DNA from 4 places in the Streptomyces sp. NPDC048277 genome. Region 1 is predicted to be linked to each of the others. Evidence: riboswitches for the same ligand, from Rfam matches in the RefSeq annotation. Region 1 holds a riboswitch; each other region holds the start of a gene.

The links. A riboswitch is a leader RNA that binds a small molecule or an ion and turns the genes downstream of it on or off. The one in region 1 is predicted to bind cyclic di-AMP.
Region 2: linked by a shared signal. The riboswitch ahead of AB0D85_RS01660 (NlpC/P60 family protein) and the one ahead of AB0D85_RS00585 (transglycosylase SLT domain-containing protein) in region 1 are both predicted to bind cyclic di-AMP.
Region 3: linked by a shared signal. The riboswitch ahead of AB0D85_RS31135 (M23 family metallopeptidase) and the one ahead of AB0D85_RS00585 (transglycosylase SLT domain-containing protein) in region 1 are both predicted to bind cyclic di-AMP.
Region 4: linked by a shared signal. The riboswitch ahead of AB0D85_RS18190 (transglycosylase family protein) and the one ahead of AB0D85_RS00585 (transglycosylase SLT domain-containing protein) in region 1 are both predicted to bind cyclic di-AMP.

Annotation. Positions count from the first base shown of each region.
Region 1 is NZ_JBEZLQ010000001.1:114,319-119,189, forward strand. It holds gene AB0D85_RS00570 (FAD-dependent oxidoreductase) at 1-1,154, shown strand, start outside; gene AB0D85_RS00575 (hypothetical protein) at 1,193-1,792, opposite strand; gene AB0D85_RS00580 (Cof-type HAD-IIB family hydrolase) at 1,939-2,745, shown strand; gene AB0D85_RS00585 (transglycosylase SLT domain-containing protein) at 2,839-3,321, opposite strand; cyclic di-AMP (ydaO/yuaA leader) riboswitch at 3,327-3,523, opposite strand; gene AB0D85_RS00590 (polyprenyl synthetase family protein) at 4,867-4,871, shown strand, end outside.
Region 2 is NZ_JBEZLQ010000001.1:331,447-336,317, forward strand. It holds gene AB0D85_RS01645 (NlpC/P60 family protein) at 1-555, opposite strand, end outside; gene AB0D85_RS01650 (hypothetical protein) at 1,028-1,381, shown strand; gene AB0D85_RS01655 (tellurite resistance/C4-dicarboxylate transporter family protein) at 1,403-2,371, opposite strand; gene AB0D85_RS01660 (NlpC/P60 family protein) at 2,519-3,682, opposite strand; cyclic di-AMP (ydaO/yuaA leader) riboswitch at 3,691-3,863, opposite strand; gene pcrA (DNA helicase PcrA) at 4,186-4,871, shown strand, end outside.
Region 3 is NZ_JBEZLQ010000016.1:88,891-93,761, forward strand. It holds gene AB0D85_RS31120 (GNAT family N-acetyltransferase) at 1-347, opposite strand, end outside; gene AB0D85_RS31125 (HPr family phosphocarrier protein) at 525-806, shown strand; gene AB0D85_RS31130 (GntR family transcriptional regulator) at 1,146-1,841, opposite strand; gene AB0D85_RS31135 (M23 family metallopeptidase) at 2,040-2,795, opposite strand; cyclic di-AMP (ydaO/yuaA leader) riboswitch at 2,808-2,972, opposite strand; gene AB0D85_RS31140 (pitrilysin family protein) at 3,184-4,572, opposite strand; gene AB0D85_RS31145 (pitrilysin family protein) at 4,569-4,871, opposite strand, start outside.
Region 4 is NZ_JBEZLQ010000007.1:229,783-234,653, forward strand. It holds gene AB0D85_RS18185 (transglycosylase family protein) at 7-1,014, shown strand; cyclic di-AMP (ydaO/yuaA leader) riboswitch at 1,198-1,398, shown strand; gene AB0D85_RS18190 (transglycosylase family protein) at 1,402-2,082, shown strand; gene eno (phosphopyruvate hydratase) at 2,414-3,700, shown strand; gene AB0D85_RS18200 (septum formation initiator family protein) at 3,826-4,302, shown strand; gene AB0D85_RS18205 (DUF501 domain-containing protein) at 4,370-4,871, shown strand, end outside.

The DNA.
Region 1 (4,871 bases):
TGTCCACCGCCGCCCATCTGCGGGCGCGCGGCATCCCCGTCCGGGTCTTCGGCGACCCCATGGTCAGCTGGCGCGACCACATGCCTACCGGGATGATCCTGAAGTCCACCCCGGCCGCCTCCAACCTGGACTGCCCGCAGCGCGGGCACACCCTCGCCGACTACTGCGACGCGGCGGGCATACGCAGGCTGGTGACCGACGAGGACATCATCCCGGTGGAGACGTTCATCGGCTACGGCGAGTGGTTCCAGCAGAAGCTGGTGCCCGAGCTGGAGCGGGTGCGGGTGGTCTCGGTGGACCGCGACAAGGCGGCGGGGTTCGAACTCAAGCTGGACTCGGGGGAGTCGTTCACCGCCCGCGCGGTCGTCGTCGCCACCGGCCTGTCGGGGCTCGCCCACCTCCCCGCGGAGCTCGTGAAGGCGGCGGCGGACGGAGCGGCGGGACCCGTCTCCCACTGCTCCCAGCACCACGACCTCACTCGGTTCTCCGGAAAGGAGCTGATCGTCGTCGGCGCCGGGCAGTCCGCGCTGGAGACCGCGGCCCTGGCGGCCGAGGCGGGCGCCCAGGTCCGGGTGGTCTCGCGCGGGCGCGGCAGGGTCGCCTTCGGCGCCCCGCCCTGGGACCAGCCGAAGCTGCGCCCGGAGTCGCCGTTCGGCCGGGCCTGGTCCCTGTGGGCGCTCAGCTACTACCCGCACCCCTACCGCTACCTCCCGGCGGGGACCCGCCACTACCTGGTCCGCCGGGTCCTCGGCCCGCTCGGCGCCTGGTGGCTGCGCGACCGCTTCGAGGGCAAGGTGCAGGTCCACGAGGTCGCCGCCGTGACCGGTGCCGACACCTCCGACGGCGCCCCGGTCCTCACCGTCCGCACCCAGGACGGCCGCACCGACCGCCTCACCGCCGACCACGTCATCGCCGCCACCGGCTACCGTGTCGACATCGCCGCGATGGACTTCCTCGGCCCCGAGCTGCGCACCCACGTCGCCGTCAGCCGCGGCGCCCCGAAACTCGGCGCCGGATACGTCTCCTCGATACCCGGCCTGTACTTCACCGGCCTCCCCGCGGCCGCTTCGTACGGGCCGGTGATGCGGTTCGTGTGCGGCACGGAGTTCGCCTCACCGCGCCTGGCCAAGCACCTGGCAGCGGCCCACGCCTGACACAGAGGACCGGGCCGCCACCCGGCCCGCACATCCCCCTAGACCTCCTCGACCTCCTCGGCCGCCCGCTGCCAGGCCAGGAACTCCTCGATCAGCCCGGGCGGGTTGGCCGCCTCCGTGGCCTCCACCTCCCAGCCCGGGCAGTACATGTCGAAGACCACCACCGGCAGCGGCCGCCCGAGGACCTTCTCGATCCGATCCCCGGCATGCAGATCCCGGGCCAGCTGTATGCACGCGTCGGCGAAATGCAGCATCAACAGGTCGGTCCTGGCGTCCAGTTCGGCGTCGTCGCCGTCCCCGTCGAACCGGAGTCCGAGCCGCCCCGTCTCCTCGGCGTACAGCGCGCCGCCGACCGGGTCCTCGGGACAGTTGCCGAGCGTCTCGAAGCCGTCCAGGAGCCAGCACGCGTAGTTCCAGCGAGCCTCGCCCGGGTCCGCCAGGCGTCTTTCGGCCTCGTACTGGGTCTCCGTGTTGTAGCCGATCGCCACATACGGTCTGCGGTAGTCGTCGTCCACGCGCCAGATATGGAACGACAACGCATAGATCTGGGGCCGCAACTCCAGCGGGAACCGCTCCAGCACACCGGTCGCCGCCTCCAGCAGATGCGCCCGGAAGTCTCCCCGCACGTCCGTCACCACGCCCGCCCCCGTCGGATCGGTGCAACCAACTCACCGCAAACGTAACGCGCCCCACTGACAACACCCCCATCACCTAAGCGGCGGGCGCCACTTGAGGCCGAAACGCACTGTGAGTACCAGCGGCGTGCTGTCCGTATTCTCTGATCATGGTCGCACCCTCCCCGTACTCACTGATCGCCACCGACCTGGACGGCACGCTGCTGCGCGGCGACGACACGCTCTCGGAACGGTCGCTCGCCGCGCTCACGCGGGCCGGCCGGGCCGGCGCCCGGCACCTCGTGGTGACCGGCCGCCCCGCGCCGAGAGTGCGCCCGCTCCTCGACGACCTCGGCTGCACGGGACTCGCGGTCTGCGGCCAGGGCGCGCAGGTGTACGACGCCGGCGCGGACCGGCTGCTGTGGTCGGTCACCCTGGACCGGGAACTGGCGGAGACCGCGCTCGGCAAGATCGAGGCCGAGGTCGGCCAGGTGTACGCGGCGGTCGACCAGGACGGAGTCGACGGGCTCACGCTCATCGAGCCGGGCTATCTGATGCCCCACCCCACGCTGCCCGCGCTGCGCGTCGGCCGGCGTGACGACCTGTGGTGCGAGCCCATCAGCAAGGTGCTGCTGCGCCACCACACCCTGTCCGACGACGAACTGGCGACGACCGCGCGGTCGGTGGTGGGATCGCTGGCGACGGTCACCATGTCGGGGCCGGGGACGGTGGAGCTCCAGCCGTGCGGGGTGACCAAGGCGACCGGGCTCGCGCTGGCCGCCGACCATCTGGGGCTGAGCCCCGAACAGGCCGTCGCCTTCGGCGACATGCCCAACGACATTCCCATGTTCGAATGGGCGGGCTACGGGGTGGCGATGGCCAACGCCCACCCCGAACTCAAGGCCGTGGCCGACGAGATCACCTTGTCGAACGAGGACGACGGCATCGCCGTCGTCCTCGAAAGACTGTTTCCGTAAGGCCGTAAGGCCGTAAGGCCGTATGGCCATGACGCCGTGAAGCCGTGAAGCCATTCGCGGGCATTAAGCCGTCGAAGGCTCCTCAAACCTCGATCAGTACGCGCCGAAGACGTTGTCGATCGAGCCGTACCGGTGGGCGGCGTAGTTGCAGGCGGCGGTGATGTTCGCGACCGGGTCGTAGATGTCGTACGACGTGCCGGCAACGTGGTAGGCGTTGAACGTCGGGTTGATCACCTGGAGCAGGCCCTTGGACGGGATGCCCTTGGCCGCGTTGGAGTCCCAGAGGTTGATGGCCCGAGGGTTGCCGGACGACTCGCGTATCACGTTGCGGTGGATGCCGTTGTAGGAGCCGGGGATGCCCTTCTGGGCCATGATCGCGAGCGACTCGCGGATCCAGCCGTCGAGGTTGTTCGGGTACCCGGCGAGCGTCTTCGAGGGCGTCGTGGTGGAGGTGGCGGTGGTGGCGGCGGCGGTGGTCGCCCCGATGATCGGGAGGGCGAGCAGGGCGGCGCCGGTGCCGACGGCGGTGAGTGTGCGGGCGATGCGGGTGCGACGGGGCTGAGCGGCAGTAGGCATGGCGAAGTTCCTCTCCGTCGCCTGCGAGGTGAGCTGTCGGGTTCGGGCTCGGGGAGTGCCCGGCCGCACCGCCCGAGGGCGGGGCGACTTGACCCCTAGCCGTTCCGGAACGACGTCCGTGAGTGACGTCGGCCGCCCGGTCCGGCGACTTACCTGGTTCCCCCGCTCCTGCCGTACGAAATGAACTCGTCGATGGGTTACGACGGGCGGCGGCAGGATTCGGCGTCCGCCCGGTGAGCCGGAACGTATGCGAGAGCACATGTCCGGAACAAGTACCTGATTCCCGCAACACACCGATTGACCTTGATCTGAGGCATATGGGGCGCTTGATCCTTTGCGGTTGCCAAGCCTCAACTGGCCTACGGGAAAAGGGAAGGAAGGGTTGCCTTACGGGCTCTGCGGCTTTTGGGTGCGCGTGACCTACTTCACGAAACCGCAATCACGGCAAAATGGGACATGCCGGATTCATGAAATCCGTTTTTTGAAACTTCAACACAAAAATGCTCCGCCGTCATCCGGGTGAACCACCCCGCCTGGGGGTGCTGAAGGGGCCCGCGCCGCAGGCGACTTCACGGATTGCCCGAATTGTCGTTTTAGCGGAATTTCGGGCCCATCGGGCAAATCGACGAGCCTGATCGGGTGTGGGCCGGCAGTGGGTCCTGCTCGTCGAGCGCGGCCGGGAGGTCGATGTGCGGCATCGACTCGCGTCGACCAGGCGCCTGGGGGGCGGTGGTTCCAAGGGGCAAGGGGGTGCCGGGAGTTCCGGCGTGTGCGTGATCCTGGTCACGTGAGGGCGGAACTTCCTTTGTCGTGCGGGTCGTTGTCATGGCGGTCGCCGGTGGGGCGGGCCGTGGCGGCAGTCTGGGCGGCCCGGGCGTGAGGGCCGTGATCCGGAAGGAAGCGCAGGCACCCCAGGAGGCGGCGGCTCCGTCGGGTCAAGGGTGTGCCGCCGGTCGCTGGACGGCGGTGCTCCCGTCCGCCGGGCTCTCGTCACTCGGCGGGGGAGGGGGTGGGCCGGTGCGGCGAGGGTGCGGGCTCGTCCGGCAGTGGGTGCCACGCGCGCGTGAGGGCGAGGTTCCGTCGGTCAAGGGGATGTGGAGGTCGTCGTGTGCGGTCTCGTGAGGGAGGGATGTATTGATGGGTGTCGCGTGTCCCCGTCGGCGTCGGCGGGCGGCGGAGGAGGTACGTCCGGGCAGGTGACGCCGACCGGAGAAGGGGTGGTCGTCCGTGGGCGGGCGCTCCCTCGGGCGGTCCGCCGTCATGTGTGGCGGTGTGAGCGGTCCGCGGTGCGGTGTATGCCCTGGTTCGGGACACGGCTTATGTCGCGGTTCGGGACAACTGTCGTTACTTCCTGTTAAGTCAGTGGATGTCAGGTCGTATCGGCTGATCAAAAACATACCGGTCGTGATCCGATAGCGCCCAGGGTGTAACCGTGGGCGCTATCGGTGATCGAAACCTGACCGGATACGCTGACTTGAGTGATGGCAGCGACCTATCGACAAACCGTGTAACCGGCAGTGGACACCAGCAGACAGGAGACCCCTCGTGAC
Region 2 (4,871 bases), 220 kb from region 1:
GATGTCCTTCTGCCGCCTCAGCTCGGCCTGCCGGGACCGCAGCGACGTCAGCTCGACATGTGCCGCGCCCCGCAACTGCTCGATCTCCCGCAGTTGTTGCCGTACCCGGGCCACCGCACCGGCCTGCCGGTCGGCGGCCCGTTCGGCGAAGGCGGCGTCGTCGAGGTACCGGTCGGGATCGCTGGACAGCGCCAGTTGCCAGGCCGGGTCGATCCCGCCGGCGCGGTACTGCGCGGCCGCTGTCGAACCGAGGGCGTCCCGCGCGGAGTTGAGGTCTTCCTGCTTGCGGGCCGTCTGGTCCTGCAGTGACTTCAGCCGCCGCTGGGCCGTATCGGCCCTGTCCTTCGCGCCGTCGTACTTCTGGGTGGCCGCCTCGGCGTCCTGGTACAGCCGGTCCACCTCGGCCTTCACCTGCGCCGGTGTCAGCTGCGGCTCGGCGTTTCCGGTTCCTTCGAAGGCCGTCGCGGTGGCCGCGCCCGCCAGGGCGAGGGTGGCGGCCGTGCGGGCCGTACCGCCGCTGAGCGAGCGCTGTCGGGGCTTGCGGTGCGCTGCCACCTGGACTGTCCCGTCCTTTCGTACGACCGCCGTGTCGTCCGTACGAACGCCAGGGGGAGCACACGTACGGCCGCGGGGATGCGGATTGCGCGTCCGGCGGCGGCCCGCACAGGGGGAGCGGACCGCCGCCGGACCTTCTCGGCGGTGGTGTCCGACTGCCGCCCCTGGCCCGGGCGGCGGTGGGGAGTCGGGCACCTGGGGGAGGACGCTAGGCCCGGTTGTGTCGGCTTGGTAACGCGATGCGCGGAATTGGCGTGACCAGATCGTTACCTGACGGTAAGCGACCGGGATTCCGGTCCGGAGCCGTCGGCTTCACGAGGCGTGCTGACCGAAGCGGCGGTTCCGGGACACAGGAAGCGCACGGGGTGCTATGGGGTGCATATATGCGGCCCCCCGGAGGCGTGCGGCCGCGGGCACGAAGGGAGGGGCCGGTGCCCGGCGCCCCAGGGGGGCCTGATTAGGCTCCGCACCCATGGACGTACTCATCCATCTCTTCGTCGGCCTGCACATCATCGGCATCGCCGCACTCCTCGGCGGCTTCCTCACCCAGATGAAGGCGATGGGCCAGGGCACGGCCCGGTTCGTCCCCGGGATGCTGCACGGCGCGTTCACCATGCTCGCCACGGGCGTGATCCTGGTCGGCCTCAACGAGGCGAACGGCCATCACGTCAACACCATCAAGATCGGCGTGAAGCTCGCGCTGCTGATCGTCATCCTCGGCCTCGTCTACGTGAAGCGCGACGACGAGAAGGTGGAGAAGGGTGCCTTCGGGCTGGTGGGCCTGCTGACCATGGCGAACATCTTCATCGCCGTACTGTGGACGTGACGGTCACCGTGGACGTGACGGTCACAGAGCCTTCCTGAGCGCGGGGCGGGCGACCCCCGCCGCTCCCGCGGCCACCGCCAGCCATGCCAGCAGCGCGACCCACACCAGCACCCGCCCCGGCCGGCTCAGCCACGGGATGCCCACGGCGGCCGCGACGGACAGCGTCGCCGTCGCCGTCATCCCCAGCGGGAACACCGTCGCCCAGCGGCGCACGTCGTACCGCAGCCGGGGCCGCGCCACCTCCGCGGCCAGCAGGACGACGCACCAGGCCAGGTCCAGGACCAGCAGCGCCACCGTCACCGTGCGCAGCACACCGCGGTCGTCGTCGTTCCACAGGTAGAGCCGCGCACTGTCGGCCGCCAGCAGCTTCGCCCCGGCGAGCGCGGAGATCGCGAGCGCGCCACCCGCGATCCACTGGTCGCCGGGCCCCTCGGCGACCTGCCGCCAGTCGAACCGGGGCACGGCGAGCCCGTAGAACGCCAGCCCCAGCCAGAACAGCACCAGCGACAGATGCGCGAGCCACGCCGTGGTCAGAGCCGCCGCCAGCACCGCGCCCAGCACGGTGAGCCCCTGCGTGGCCACGCAGCCCAGGAATACCGCCCCCGGCATCCGCTCCTTCCAGTGCCGTACGACGAGGACGAGCAACGGCGGCCACAGCACCGTCGACAGCGCCAGCAGGGCCTCGGCGAGGGTCTGCCGGCCGAGCAGCGAGAACCGCGTCCCCAGCACCGTCGTAGCCGCTACGGCGGTGAGCGCGCCCGGTGTCCTCGCCTCCGTCACCCAGCGCCGCCGGTCGAGTGCCAACCGTGCGACGAAGTCCGCGGCCAGCCCGATCCAGGCCGCGCAGGCCAGCACCAGCATGACCCGGGACAGGATCTCCGCCCCCGCCAGATGCAGCGCCACGGACACGATCCCGGTGGCCATCACGGCGGCCCCGGCCGCCGGCTCACGCTGGGCCCACCAGACGCGGAGGGGTGAAATGCCGGACATGTTCCCGATGCTAAGGAGCGCGGACCGGGGTGCGGGCGGGGCACGCGCGCGTGGAGCACGAAAACCGCGCGGGCGCGGGATGGGGGCGGGGGCGCTCACATCCTCAGTGCGCGCCCCCGCCCGGTACCTCAAGCAGACGGGACAGGCTCAGGCCGGTCGCACCACACTGTGGATGATCGACTCGCCCCCGTAGTAGATCGACTCCTCCCGGACGTACGCGCCGGGCTTCGGGGCGTGGATCATCATGCCGTTGCCGATGTAGATACCGACGTGGCTGACGTCGTCGTAGAAGAAGACCAGGTCGCCGGGCTGGGCGTCGGCGAGGGAGACGGTGGTGCCGGCGTTCACCTGGTCGTACGTGGTGCGCGGCAGGGAGACACCCGCGGCCTTCCAGGCGGCCTGGGAGAGGCCGGAGCAGTCGTAGGAGCCGGGGCCGGTCGCACCCCACACGTACGGCTTGCCGATCTGCGCGCGGGCGAAGGCGATCGCCTTGGCGGCCTTCGTGGCGTACGCGGAGGAGGACGAGGAGGACGAGGAGGACGAGGAGCCGCTGGAGGACGACGTCGAGGACGACGACGTGTCCTGCTTGGCGGCGGCCGCGGCCGCCGCCTGCTGCTTCGCGAGTTCCGCCGCCTTGCGGGCCGCCGCCTCCTGCTGCTGCTTCTCGATCTCCGCGAGCCGGGCCTTCTCCTGGGCCGTCAGCTGCGACAGCAGCTCCCGCGCGGAGGCCAGCTTCGTCTGGACGGTGGTCTTGGCGGTCTTGAGTTCGTCCTGCGTCTCGGTGAGCGTCTCGAGGCTCTTGGCGGCCTCCTGCCGCTTCTTCATGGTCGCGGACTGCTGTGTGGCGTAGTCGTCGACCGCGCCCTTCTGGCGCGAGGTCAGCCGGTGCATCAGCTGCGACTGGTCGAAGTAGTCCTGCGGATCGTTCGCGAGCAGGAAGGTCGCCGTCTGGGGGACCTCGGTCCCGGTCCGGTACTGGGCCGCGGCGAACGATCCCAGTTCCTCACGTGCCTTGTTCAGCCGGTCCGTGCGCTTGGCGACGTCGTCCAGCAGGGTGTCGACCTGCTTGCGCTGGGTACCGGTCTTCTCCTTGGCCGCGTCGTACTTCTCGGTCGCCGACTCGGCCTGCCGGTAGAGGGCGTCGACCTTCTTCTCGACCTCCTCCAGGCTCGGCTTGCCGTCCTCGGAGGGCGCGGCGTTGGCCGTCTGGGAGAGCAGGGCCACGGAGGTGAGGGCGGCGGTGGCCAGGGCGGGGGTGCGTATGCCTGCTACGCGCGTTGCTGAGGGACGGGACTTGCGGTGCGACGCCAACGGAGGCGACTCCTTCCATGTTCCGCCTACCGAGTTAGCTGTCGGGTTCGGGCGGGTGCTTCGGAAGGGTTGCCCTACGGTCCGTTCCCCGGTGGGAAGTCGGGACCGATTCACCCCAAGGTCGGTGTGGGTCCCCGGCTCCGGCGGCGCGGCGGCGCACCGGACTCGGCGGAGGCCGTACGGCCCGGCGACGTTCGCCGGTGGGTGTCGTACGGCCTGCCCGGCACGCTAGCCAACTCGTGTGGCCCGTGTGAAGGTTGATGTGCGATATGCCCGATACATTTTCGTGACCTTTGTGTTGCGACCCGATCCGCTCGGTCGATCAAGGAGTATATGGCGCGACTTGTCCGGAATGGTTGAGCGGCCGGTGGCCCGGCGGACGGTTGCGGGGGTGCCCGCGGCGCGTGATCGCCAACCGTGACGGGGTGATTCTGGTGGGTGACCGGAGTGAATTCTCGGGGCGGCGGCCGGTTGTCGGTGGGGCGCCCTAGACTCGGAGAGCGATGAGCAGCCTCTTTGACGACAGCTTCCTGGCGAACCTCCAGCCCCCGCGCGGCCGCGAGGAGGAACCCCCGCCGCCGCCCGAGGACGAGCACGTACCGGAGCCGATTCCGGACGATCTGTTCGGCGGGAAGTTCGACGTGCCCCCGGACCGGGACGCCTACTACCGCGACGGCGCCGCCCGCCCGGCCCTGGACCCGGCCGCGCTCCTGGAGGGGCTCAACGACAACCAGCGGGCGGCCGTCGTGCACGCCGGCTCCCCGCTGCTCATCGTGGCCGGCGCCGGTTCCGGCAAGACGCGCGTGCTCACCCACCGCATCGCCCACCTCCTCGGCGAGCGCCATGTGCACCCGGGCCAGATCCTCGCGATCACCTTCACCAACAAGGCCGCGGGCGAGATGAAGGAGCGCGTCGAGCAGCTCGTCGGCCCGCGCGCGAACGCGATGTGGGTGATGACCTTCCACAGCGCGTGCGTGCGGATCCTGCGCAGGGAGAGCAAGAAGCTCGGCTTCACCTCCTCTTTCTCGATCTACGACGCGGCCGACTCGAAGCGGCTGATGGCCCTGGTCTGCCGCGACCTGGACCTCGACCCGAAGCGCTTCCCGCCGAAGTCCTTCAGCGCCAAGATCAGCAACCTCAAGAACGAGCTGATCGACGAGGAGGACTTCGCCGCCCAGGCGAGCGACGG
Region 3 (4,871 bases), on a different contig from region 1:
TCGGCCTCGTCGGCGGGCGCGGAGGCGGGCATGCCGTCGGTGCCAATGCGGTCATAGCGTACGGTTGCGATGAACTCGCCGCCGATGGTGGCCGCGAGTCCCACCCTGTCCACAAAGTCGTGGTGCGTGAAGCGGTGGACGTCCTTGGCGGAGAGCCTGGGGTACGGCGCGAAGAAGCGGTAGTACTTCGACTCGTCCGAGACCTGCTCGTAGAAGCTGACCAGGCGGTCGGCGTCGTCGACGGTGATGGGCCGGACGCGCGCGGTGCCGCCGTCGCGCAGTACCACGTCCGCCTCCCAGTGGGACGGGTACTCGTGCCGGTCCTGCGGGTCCGCCGGGGTCTGCATGGGCCCCAGAGTACGGCTCGCGTACGACAACGGCGCGAGGCAGTCTGTGGAGGACGGAAGCCGGACCGAGGCCGCGGCCCGGCAACACACCCGGAGGGGACCCATGTCCGCTCCGGGGATGCTTCACGATATGGGAAACTGGTCTAGACAACCCTGAAAACCGAAGGGCAGCATCACATGGCTGAGCGCCGCGTCAACGTCGGCTGGGCCGAGGGCCTCCACGCCCGCCCCGCTTCCATCTTCGTCCGAGCCGCCACGGCCGCAGGCGTCCCGGTGACGATCGCCAAGGCCGGGGGCAACCCCGTCAACGCGGCTTCCATGCTGGCTGTCCTGGGTCTGGGCGCCCAGGGCGGCGAGGAGATCGTCCTCGCCTCCGACGCCGAGGGCGCGGACGCTGCCCTCGACCGCCTGGCCAAGCTCGTCGCCGAGGGTCTCGAGGAACTCCCCGAGACCGTCTGAGCGCACCGGCGCCCGCACGACCGAGGCCGCGTCACCCCTCCGGGGGTCGGCGCGGCCTCGCCGTTTCCCGCATCGGCCGTCGGCCATCGGCTTCCGGGACTCTCCGGGCCGACGCGCGTGCCGCGTTTTTCCGACGGCCACCCATGGCTTTACCGCAGCCGCGCACCAGACCGCACGAAATCCCCGCATCCGACTCCGCGAAGACCCGCCGCCCGCCTTTGCAACGCGTTTGCGGCGGGCACACCCCGGACGCGCAACCGCCAATTCCCGGCGCGCGTGAATTCGGGCAGCAGAAATACCGCTCCACCGAATAACACCTCTTTGTATACGGCGCGCGTGTTAATGCCGCAGGCCCGACATGTTTACGGGGTGTTGCGAAGTCCTCACACCGTTCGCCCGGTCCGTACCGCCGGAGAAGCGCAGCCGGTGCACGGCCGTCGAGCGCTCGGTGTGCAGCGCGGTGATCGCCCGCGCGCGCTCGCCGTCGCCGCGCGTGACCGCGTCCACGATGGCGCCGTGCTCGGCCCAGGAGTCCACGGGACTGGCGGGCGCCTCGACGGTGTACATCCAGGCGATCTTGTGCCGCAGCTGGGTGAGCGTCGAGGTCAGGGCATGGCTGCCGGAGGCCTGGGCGAGCGTCTCGTGGAACCAGCCGCCCAGCGAGCGCAGATCCTCGCTGTTGCCCCTCCTGGCCCGTTCCTGGCCCAGCCGGACGAGCCCGCGCAGCACCTTGAGGTGGGCCTCGGTGCGGCGCTGGGCGGCCCGGGCGGCGCCGAGCGGCTCCAGGAGCATCCGCATCTCCAGCAGGTCGGCGGCCTCCTGCTCGGTCGGCTCGGCGACGCACGCGCCCGCGTGCCGACGCGTCACCACGAACCCCTCGGCCTCCAGGGTGCGCAGGGCCTCGCGGACGGGGACGCGCGAGACGCCGTAGCGGCGGGCCAGGAGTTCCTCGGTGAGCCGGCTGCCGCGCTCGTAGACACCCGCGACGATGTCGTCCCGGATCGCCGTGCATACCGAGTGCGCCGGAATACGCATGTCCGACCTCCGCCTTAATCCCCGTGAAACGCCGCCCAGTGGCGTCCCGTTCCGTGACTCTATTGCAATGGGCGGGAATTTCCGACGGCGGGCCGGAATCCAGGGATATATTTTGGACACCGGGGGCACGAAAACGGCGAAAGCCCCGGCTCGGAGGCCGGGGCTTCGAAGGATCTCGCGGTGCTCACACCATCCGCGTCAGACGTTCACGCCGTGCTTGCGGAGGTAGGCGACCGGGTCGACGTCGGAGCCGTACTCCGCCGTGGTCCGGGCCTCGAAGTGGAGGTGCGGGCCGGTCGTGTTGCCGGTCGCGCCGGAGAGGCCGATCTGCTGGCCCGGGGTGACCTTCTGGCCCACCGAGACGCCGATGGACGACAGGTGGCCGTACTGGGTGTACATGCCGTCGGCCATCTTGATGACGATCTCGTTGCCGTACGCCCCGCCCCAGCCGGTGGAGACGACCGTGCCGGTGCCGACGGCGTGTACGACCGTGCCGCTGGCGGCGTGGAAGTCGATGCCGGTGTGGGTGCCGGAGGACCACAGGGAGCCGCCGGTCTTGTAGCCGGTGGAGACGTACGAGTCGGAGATCGGCGCCACGAAGGCGTTGAGACGCTTGCGCTCGGCCTCACGGGCGGCGCGTGCCTTGGCCTCGCGCTCCTTCGCGACCGCTGCCGCGGCCTTCTTGCGGGCGGCCTCCTCGGCCGCCTTGCGCTCGGCGGCGGCCTGCTGGGCCGCGGCCTGGGCGTCGATCTGCTCGGCGACCGTGTCGCTGACCGTGATGACCGGGGTGAGACCGGTCTGCTCCACGGAGTTCTCGGCGGCGAGTGCCGGAGCGGCGGAGACGGTGCCGATGACACCGGTGGTGGTGAGGGCCGCGATACCGGCGGCCTGCGCGGTGGTGCGCTTCACCCGGCCGGGACGACGGTGCTTCCCGGAGGCGCACATGAACGCCATGTAGAGGCTGGTCCTTTCCTTCCCTCTCGCCTACCGGGTTAGCTGACGGGTTCGGAGCAGGAAGGTCTCCTACAGGCCCCCTCGCGACACGCGCGGGCGCCCGATTCACCCCAGGGACTGCGATGGGTCCCCGGCTCCCCTGGCTCGCGCCGTACGGGGACTCGGCGATGGCTGTCCGGTGCCGCGGGCGCGGCGCACTGCCTGACGGACAGCCTGGGAGAACCTACGAGGGCGTGCTTTCAATGCCCAAACGGATCGCGGTTTTTGTAGCGCATCCCACAGGGCAGAAAGGCAACCTCCGCCCCAATTCGGACATTCGAGAGCCCTGGTGGCCGACGGCCACCAGGGCTCCGCACACGCGCGTGGAGCCGCGTGTACCTACAGGGGGCTACTCCGCCGCGACGACCGTGACTTCGCCGATCCCGAGGGCCTCGACGGGCTCCTTGATCTGCGCCGCGTCACCGACGAGGACGGTCACCAGGCGGTCCACCGGGAAGGCGTTCACGACCGCCGCGGTGGCCTCCACCGTGCCCGTATTGGCGAGTTGCCGGTAGAGCGTGGCCTGGAAGTCGTCGGGCAGGTGCTGCTCGACCTGGTCGGCCAGGGTGCCGGCGACGGCCGCCGCCGTCTCGTACTTGAGCGGCGCCACGCCGACGAGGTTCTGCACGGCGACATCGCGCTCGGCGTCCGTGAGGCCCTCGGCGGCGAGCGTGCGCAGCACCGTCCACAGGTCCAGCAGGGCGGGGCCGGTGTTCGGGGTGTCCACGGAACCGCTGATGGCGAGCATCGAGGCGCCGGTGCCGTCGGGGGCGGACCGCAGGACCTGCCCGAAGGAGCGGACGCCGTAGGTGTAGCCCTTCTCCTCGCGCAGGACCCTGTCCAGGCGGGAGGTGAGGGTGCCGCCCAGGCAGTAGGTGCCGAGCACCTGGGCCGGCCAGACGCGGTCGTGCCGGTCTGGGCCGACGCGGCCGATGAGGAGCTGCGTCTGGACGGCTCCGGGACGGTCCACGATGACGACACGGCCGGTGTCGTCGGCGCTGACCGGCGGGACCGGCCGGGGCTGCGCGGTGGAGCCGCTCCAGGCGCCCAGGGTCTCGCCGAGCAGTTCGTCCAGGTCGATGCCGGTCAGGTCGCCGACGACGACCGCGGTGCCCGTGGCCGGGCGTACGTGCCGGTCGTAGAAGGCGCGTACGGCGGCCGCGTCGATCTTCTCGACCGTGTCCTCGGTGCCCTGGCGCGGCCGGGACATCCGCACGGTCGCCGGGAACAGCTGCCTGTAGAGCTCCTTGGCGGCCCGGCGGCTGGGGTTGGCCAGCTCGTGCGGGATCTCGTCGAGGCGGTTGCGGACCAGCCGCTCGACCTCGCTGTCGGCGAACGCGGGCGCCCTGAGGGCGTCGGACAGCAGTCCGAGGCCCTTGGCGAGGCGGGAGGCCGGGACCTCCAGGCTGATGCGGACACCGGGGTGGTCGGCGTGCGCGTCGAGGGTGGCGCCGGCCCGCTCCAGCTCGGCGGCGAACTCCTCGGCGGAGTGCTTGTCGGTGCCCTCGGAGAAGGCGCGCGCCATGATGGTGGCGACGCCGTCGAGGCCCGCCGGTTCGGCGTCCAGGGGTGCGTCCAGGAGCACCTCCACGGCGACGACCTGCTGGCCGGGGCGGTGGCAGCGCAGCACGGTCAGGCCGTTGTCCAGCGTGCCGCGCTCGGGGGCCGGGAAGGCCCAGGGCCTGGCGTCGCCCGGCTGCGGCTGCGGATGGAAGTCCATGGTGGCGAGTTCGGTCACTTGGCCGTCTCCTCGTTCTCGTTGCCGGCCTCTACGGTCGCTTCCTGTTCCGGGTCCTCACCGCGCCCCGCCTCCTGGGTGTGCTCCGCGGACTCCGCGGACAGCGGCTCGTAGACGAGCACCGCGCGGTTGTCGGGGCGCAGTCGGGCCTTGGCGACCTCCTGGACCTCCTCCGGGGTGACCGTCAGGACGCGCTGGACGGCGGTCAGGGCGAGCTGCGGGTCACCGAACAGGACGGCGAAGCGGCACAGTTCGTCCGCGCGGCCCGAGACGGTGCCCAGCCGGTCCAGCCACTCGCG
Region 4 (4,871 bases), on a different contig from region 1:
TTCCGCATGCTCTCCGGGAACGGCCGTCATCGTCGCCCCCGCCAGGCTCCGGCCCTCCTCGTCGCGGCCGGCGTGACCGGCTCGGCCATCGCCATCCCGCTGCTCGGCGCGGCGAGCGCCAACGCGGCCGACGGCACCACGTGGGACAAGGTGGCCAACTGTGAGAGTGGCGGCTCCTGGAGCGCCGACACCGGCAACGGCTACTACGGCGGTCTACAGATGTCCCAGCAGGACTGGGACAAGTACGGCGGCTCGGAGTTCGCCACCACGCCCGACCAGGCGAGCCGTTCGCAGCAGATCTCGGTCGCCGAGAAGATCCTCGCCGACCAGGGCACCAAGCCCTGGCGGACCTGCGCCCTGCTCGCCGGGCTCTCGTCGGACGACGCCTCGGTGAACGTCGACACGGGCGTCGACGGATCGGATGATTCATCCGGTTCCTCCGACTCGTCGGACTCGTCTTCAGGGCTCTCGAATTCGTCCTCTTCGTCCTCCGCCTCTGATTCCGGCTCCTCCTCGGGCGCCGCGGACTCCGGGGACAGTTCCGCCACTCCCGCCCCCAGCGCGAGCGCGAGCACCGACTCCAAGGCGGACACTCCCAGCAAATCCGCCAAGACGGATAAGTCGGGATCTTCCGACTCCGGCGCCTCGAAGGCCGGTGAGAGTCCCGTCGTACCCGAAACCGACAACTCGGATAATTCCGGCCAGGCCGAGGGTTCTTGGAGTCTGGTCGACACGGGTGCCGTCACCAGCGGTGGCAAGCACCGCGGCGGCTCGGCGGACGAAAGCGTGACAAACGGTCAGAGTGCCGCATCCTCCGGCCGTCACGCCTCCCGGGATGCCGGCACCTACACCGTCCGGGACGGTGACACCCTCGCCTCCATCGCCGACTCCCTTGGCCTCGACGGCGGATGGCGTGCGCTCTATGCCGCGAACAAGGCGGACATCGGTACCGACCCGAACAACATCACCCCCGGTCAGACCCTGAAACTCGGCAGCGAATCGGGCGAAAAGTAGCGGGAGTTGGTGCCCCACTTGAAAGCCAAATGTCCGGTTTGGTGAAAGTGTGGGATGAGTCTCAGAAGCCCTGATCATCTTTGAAATTCACCGGATCGCCTGTTTACGGTCGAGGCCGCTCGTCACCGCGAGCCCCGGCCGTCGCAACGCCGAGTCCTGCCAGCGGCCACCCGGGAACAGTCGTCGCGTCATGCGCCGTAGGCAGGAGCGGGGGACCCAAGGTAAGTGCCGGGTCCGGTAGTTGAGCCCTCAGGGGCCTCACGGCCGAAAGGCCGCCGGAACCGGCTTGGGGTGAAGCCGCGCACCGATGGACAGGTGTGCGGCCGGGCAACTCAACCGGCCCGAACCCGACAGCTCACCTCGCAGGCGTCGGTGAGGGGATCCTCCATGCTGTTCTCCGGCAAGGGCAAGCACCGTCGTCCGTCCAAGGCCGTCCGCGCCATCGCTGTCGCCGGTGTCACCGGTGTCGCCGTCGCCGCCCCGCTCATGGCGGCCGGCAGCGCCTCCGCCGCCACCGCCTCCGAGTGGGACACGGTCGCCAAGTGCGAGTCCGGCGGCAACTGGTCCATCAATACCGGCAACGGCTACTACGGCGGTCTCCAGTTCTCCGCCTCCACCTGGGCCGCGTACGGCGGCACCGCCTACGCCCCGCAGGCCAACCAGGCCACCAAGGCGCAGCAGATCCAGATAGCCGAGAAGGTCCTCGCCGCGCAGGGCAAGGGTGCCTGGCCGGTCTGCGGCACGGGCCTGTCCGGCGCCGCCTACACCGGCAGCGGCTCCAGCTCCGCCGGCTCGTCGAGCAGCAGCACCGGTACCCGCTCGGCCGACACCCAGGCCGCCTCCCGCTCCGCCGAGCGTCCGGCCGCCAAGAAGACCGTCACCACCCCGACCGGCAAGAAGGTCAAGAAGGGCGACGGCGAGTACAAGGTCGTCAAGGGTGACACCCTCAGCTCGATCGCCGAGAAGCACAAGGTCAAGGGCGGCTGGCAGGCGCTGTTCAAGCTGAACAAGGACATCGTCGCCGATGCCGACTTCATCTACCCGGGCCAGCAGCTGCACCTGAAGTAAGACTCAGCTGAACCACAGCCCCCACACAGCCGTGGTCCCCATAGTGGAGACCGCGTGAGGGTCACCCCCGTCCCCCACAGACCCCCGCTCCGGTGCGTTTTCCCCCGTACGCACCGGAGCGGGGTTTCTCTTTGGCCCGTTCTTCTCCCGTTCTTCATCCGGCCCCCCTTTGTTCCGAGCGTGAACAATAGATACCGTCAGTCCTTGTCCACGGGACGGTCGGTCGACGGCCGACGGCCCCGGGACGGTTAGGCTCTAGTCGCAAGGCTGAGCAAGGGCCGACAAGGCTCACGTGCGCCCCGCACGACCAGCGTCACATCCCAAGAAGGAGATGCTCGTGCCGTCCATCGACGTCGTCGTAGCCCGGGAAATCCTGGACTCCCGAGGCAACCCCACGGTCGAGGTCGAGGTCGGCCTCGACGACGGCAGCACGGGTCGTGCCGCCGTTCCGTCCGGCGCCTCCACCGGCGCCTTCGAGGCCATCGAGCTCCGTGACGGTGACCCCAACCGCTACCTGGGCAAGGGCGTCGAGAAGGCCGTCCTCGCCGTGATCGAGCAGATCGGCCCGGAGCTGGTCGGCTACGACGCCACCGAGCAGCGCCTGATCGACCAGGCCATGTTCGACCTGGACGCCACCGACAACAAGGGCTCGCTGGGCGCCAACGCCATCCTCGGTGTCTCCCTCGCCGTCGCGCACGCCGCCTCCGAGGCGTCCGACCTGCCGCTGTTCCGCTACCTCGGTGGCCCGAACGCGCACCTGCTGCCCGTTCCGATGATGAACATCCTCAACGGCGGCTCGCACGCGGACTCCAACGTCGACATCCAGGAGTTCATGATCGCCCCGATCGGCGCGGAGTCCTTCTCCGAGGCGCTGCGCTGGGGTGCCGAGGTCTACCACACCCTCAAGAAGGTCCTGAAGGCCAAGGGCCTGTCCACCGGCCTCGGTGACGAGGGCGGCTTCGCCCCGAACCTGGAGTCCAACCGCGCCGCGCTCGACCTCATCCTGGAGGCCGTGAAGCAGGCCGGTTACGTCCCGGGTGAGCAGATCGCGCTCGCGCTCGACGTCGCCGCGTCCGAGTTCTACAAGGACGGCAAGTACGAGTTCGAGGGCAAGTCCCGCTCGGCCGCCGAGATGACCGAGTACTACGAGGAGCTCGTCGCCGCGTACCCGCTGGTCTCCATCGAGGACCCGCTGTTCGAGGACGACTGGGCCGGCTGGAAGGTCATCACCGACAAGCTCGGCGACAAGGTCCAGCTCGTCGGCGACGACCTGTTCGTCACCAACCCGGAGCGCCTCGCCCGCGGCATCGAGGAGGGCACCGCCAACGCCCTGCTCGTGAAGGTGAACCAGATCGGCTCCCTGACCGAGACCCTGGACGCCGTCGAGCTCGCCCAGCGCAACGGCTTCAAGTGCATGATGTCCCACCGCTCCGGCGAGACCGAGGACGTCACCATCGCCGACCTCGCCGTCGCCACCAACTGCGGCCAGATCAAGACCGGCGCCCCGGCCCGCTCCGAGCGCGTCGCCAAGTACAACCAGCTGCTGCGCATCGAGGAGATCCTCGACGACGCGGCGGTGTACGCCGGCCGCAGCGCGTTCCCGCGCTTCAAGGGCTGAGCGGATTCAGGGGCTGAGCAGACCGGACCGGTAATCGGTTAAGACTCAGCCAGTCGTACGTACGTCCCCGTACCCGGTCCCGTACCGTGTCCGGGGACGTACGCACGTATCAGGGAGGCGGGGACATGGCCGTGAAGGACCGGGACCGGTTCTCCACCGCGACCAGGCTCAAGCTGCTCGGCGAGCAGACGGCGGCCCGGGTCTACCGCTCCCAGACCCGGCGCCAGGCCCGCCGCTCCCGGCTCACGGGCCGCGCCGCGCTCCTCGCGATCGTGCTCTGCACGATGGTCGTCGCGCTCGCCTATCCGATGCGCCAGTACGTCTCGCAGCGCGCCGAGATCTCCGACCTCGAACGCCAGCAGCAGCAGGCCCGGCAGCGGGTCGAGCAGCTGCGGGACATCAAGGCGCGGTGGCAGGACGACGCGTACGCCGAGCAGCAGATCCGGCAGCGGCTGCACTATGTGATGCCGGGGGAGACGGGGTACGTCGTGATCGACCCCGGTGTGGCCAGGCAGGCGCACGTCTACCTCGGGGCGGCCGACCGGCCCTGGTACGCGAACGTCTGGGACGGCGTCGACAGGTCCGACGCGTCCGGCCGGTGAGCGGCGGCGCAGCGGCGCAGTAGGGCAAGCAGCGCAGTAGAGCAAGCAGCAGAACAGAAAGACGGGCATGGAAACGCCTCCTCCCTCCACTCCGCGTACCGAGCCGACCGACGCGGACGTCGAGGCCTTCAAGCAGCAGCTCGGGCGGCCGCCGCGCGGACTGCGGGCGATCGCGCACCGGTGCCCGTGCGGGCAGCCGGACGTCGTGGAGACCGCGCCGCGGCTGCCGGACGGGACGCCGTTCCCGACGCTGTACTACCTGACGTGCCCCAAGGCCGCGTCCGCCATCGGGACCCTTGAGGCCAACGGCGTGATGAAGGAGATGACGGCGCGGCTGGAGAGCGACCCGGAGCTGGCGGCGGCGTACCGAGCCGCGCACGAGGACTACATCCGGCGCCGCGACGAGATCGAGGAGCTCACGGGCTTCCCGAGCGCGGGCGGGATGCCGGACCGGGTGAAGTGCCTGCACGTCCTCGTGGCGCACTCCCTCGCCGCCGGGCCGGGCGTGAACCCCCTCGGCGACGAGGCGATCGCGATGCTGCCGGAGTGGTGGGCCAAGGGGGCGTGCG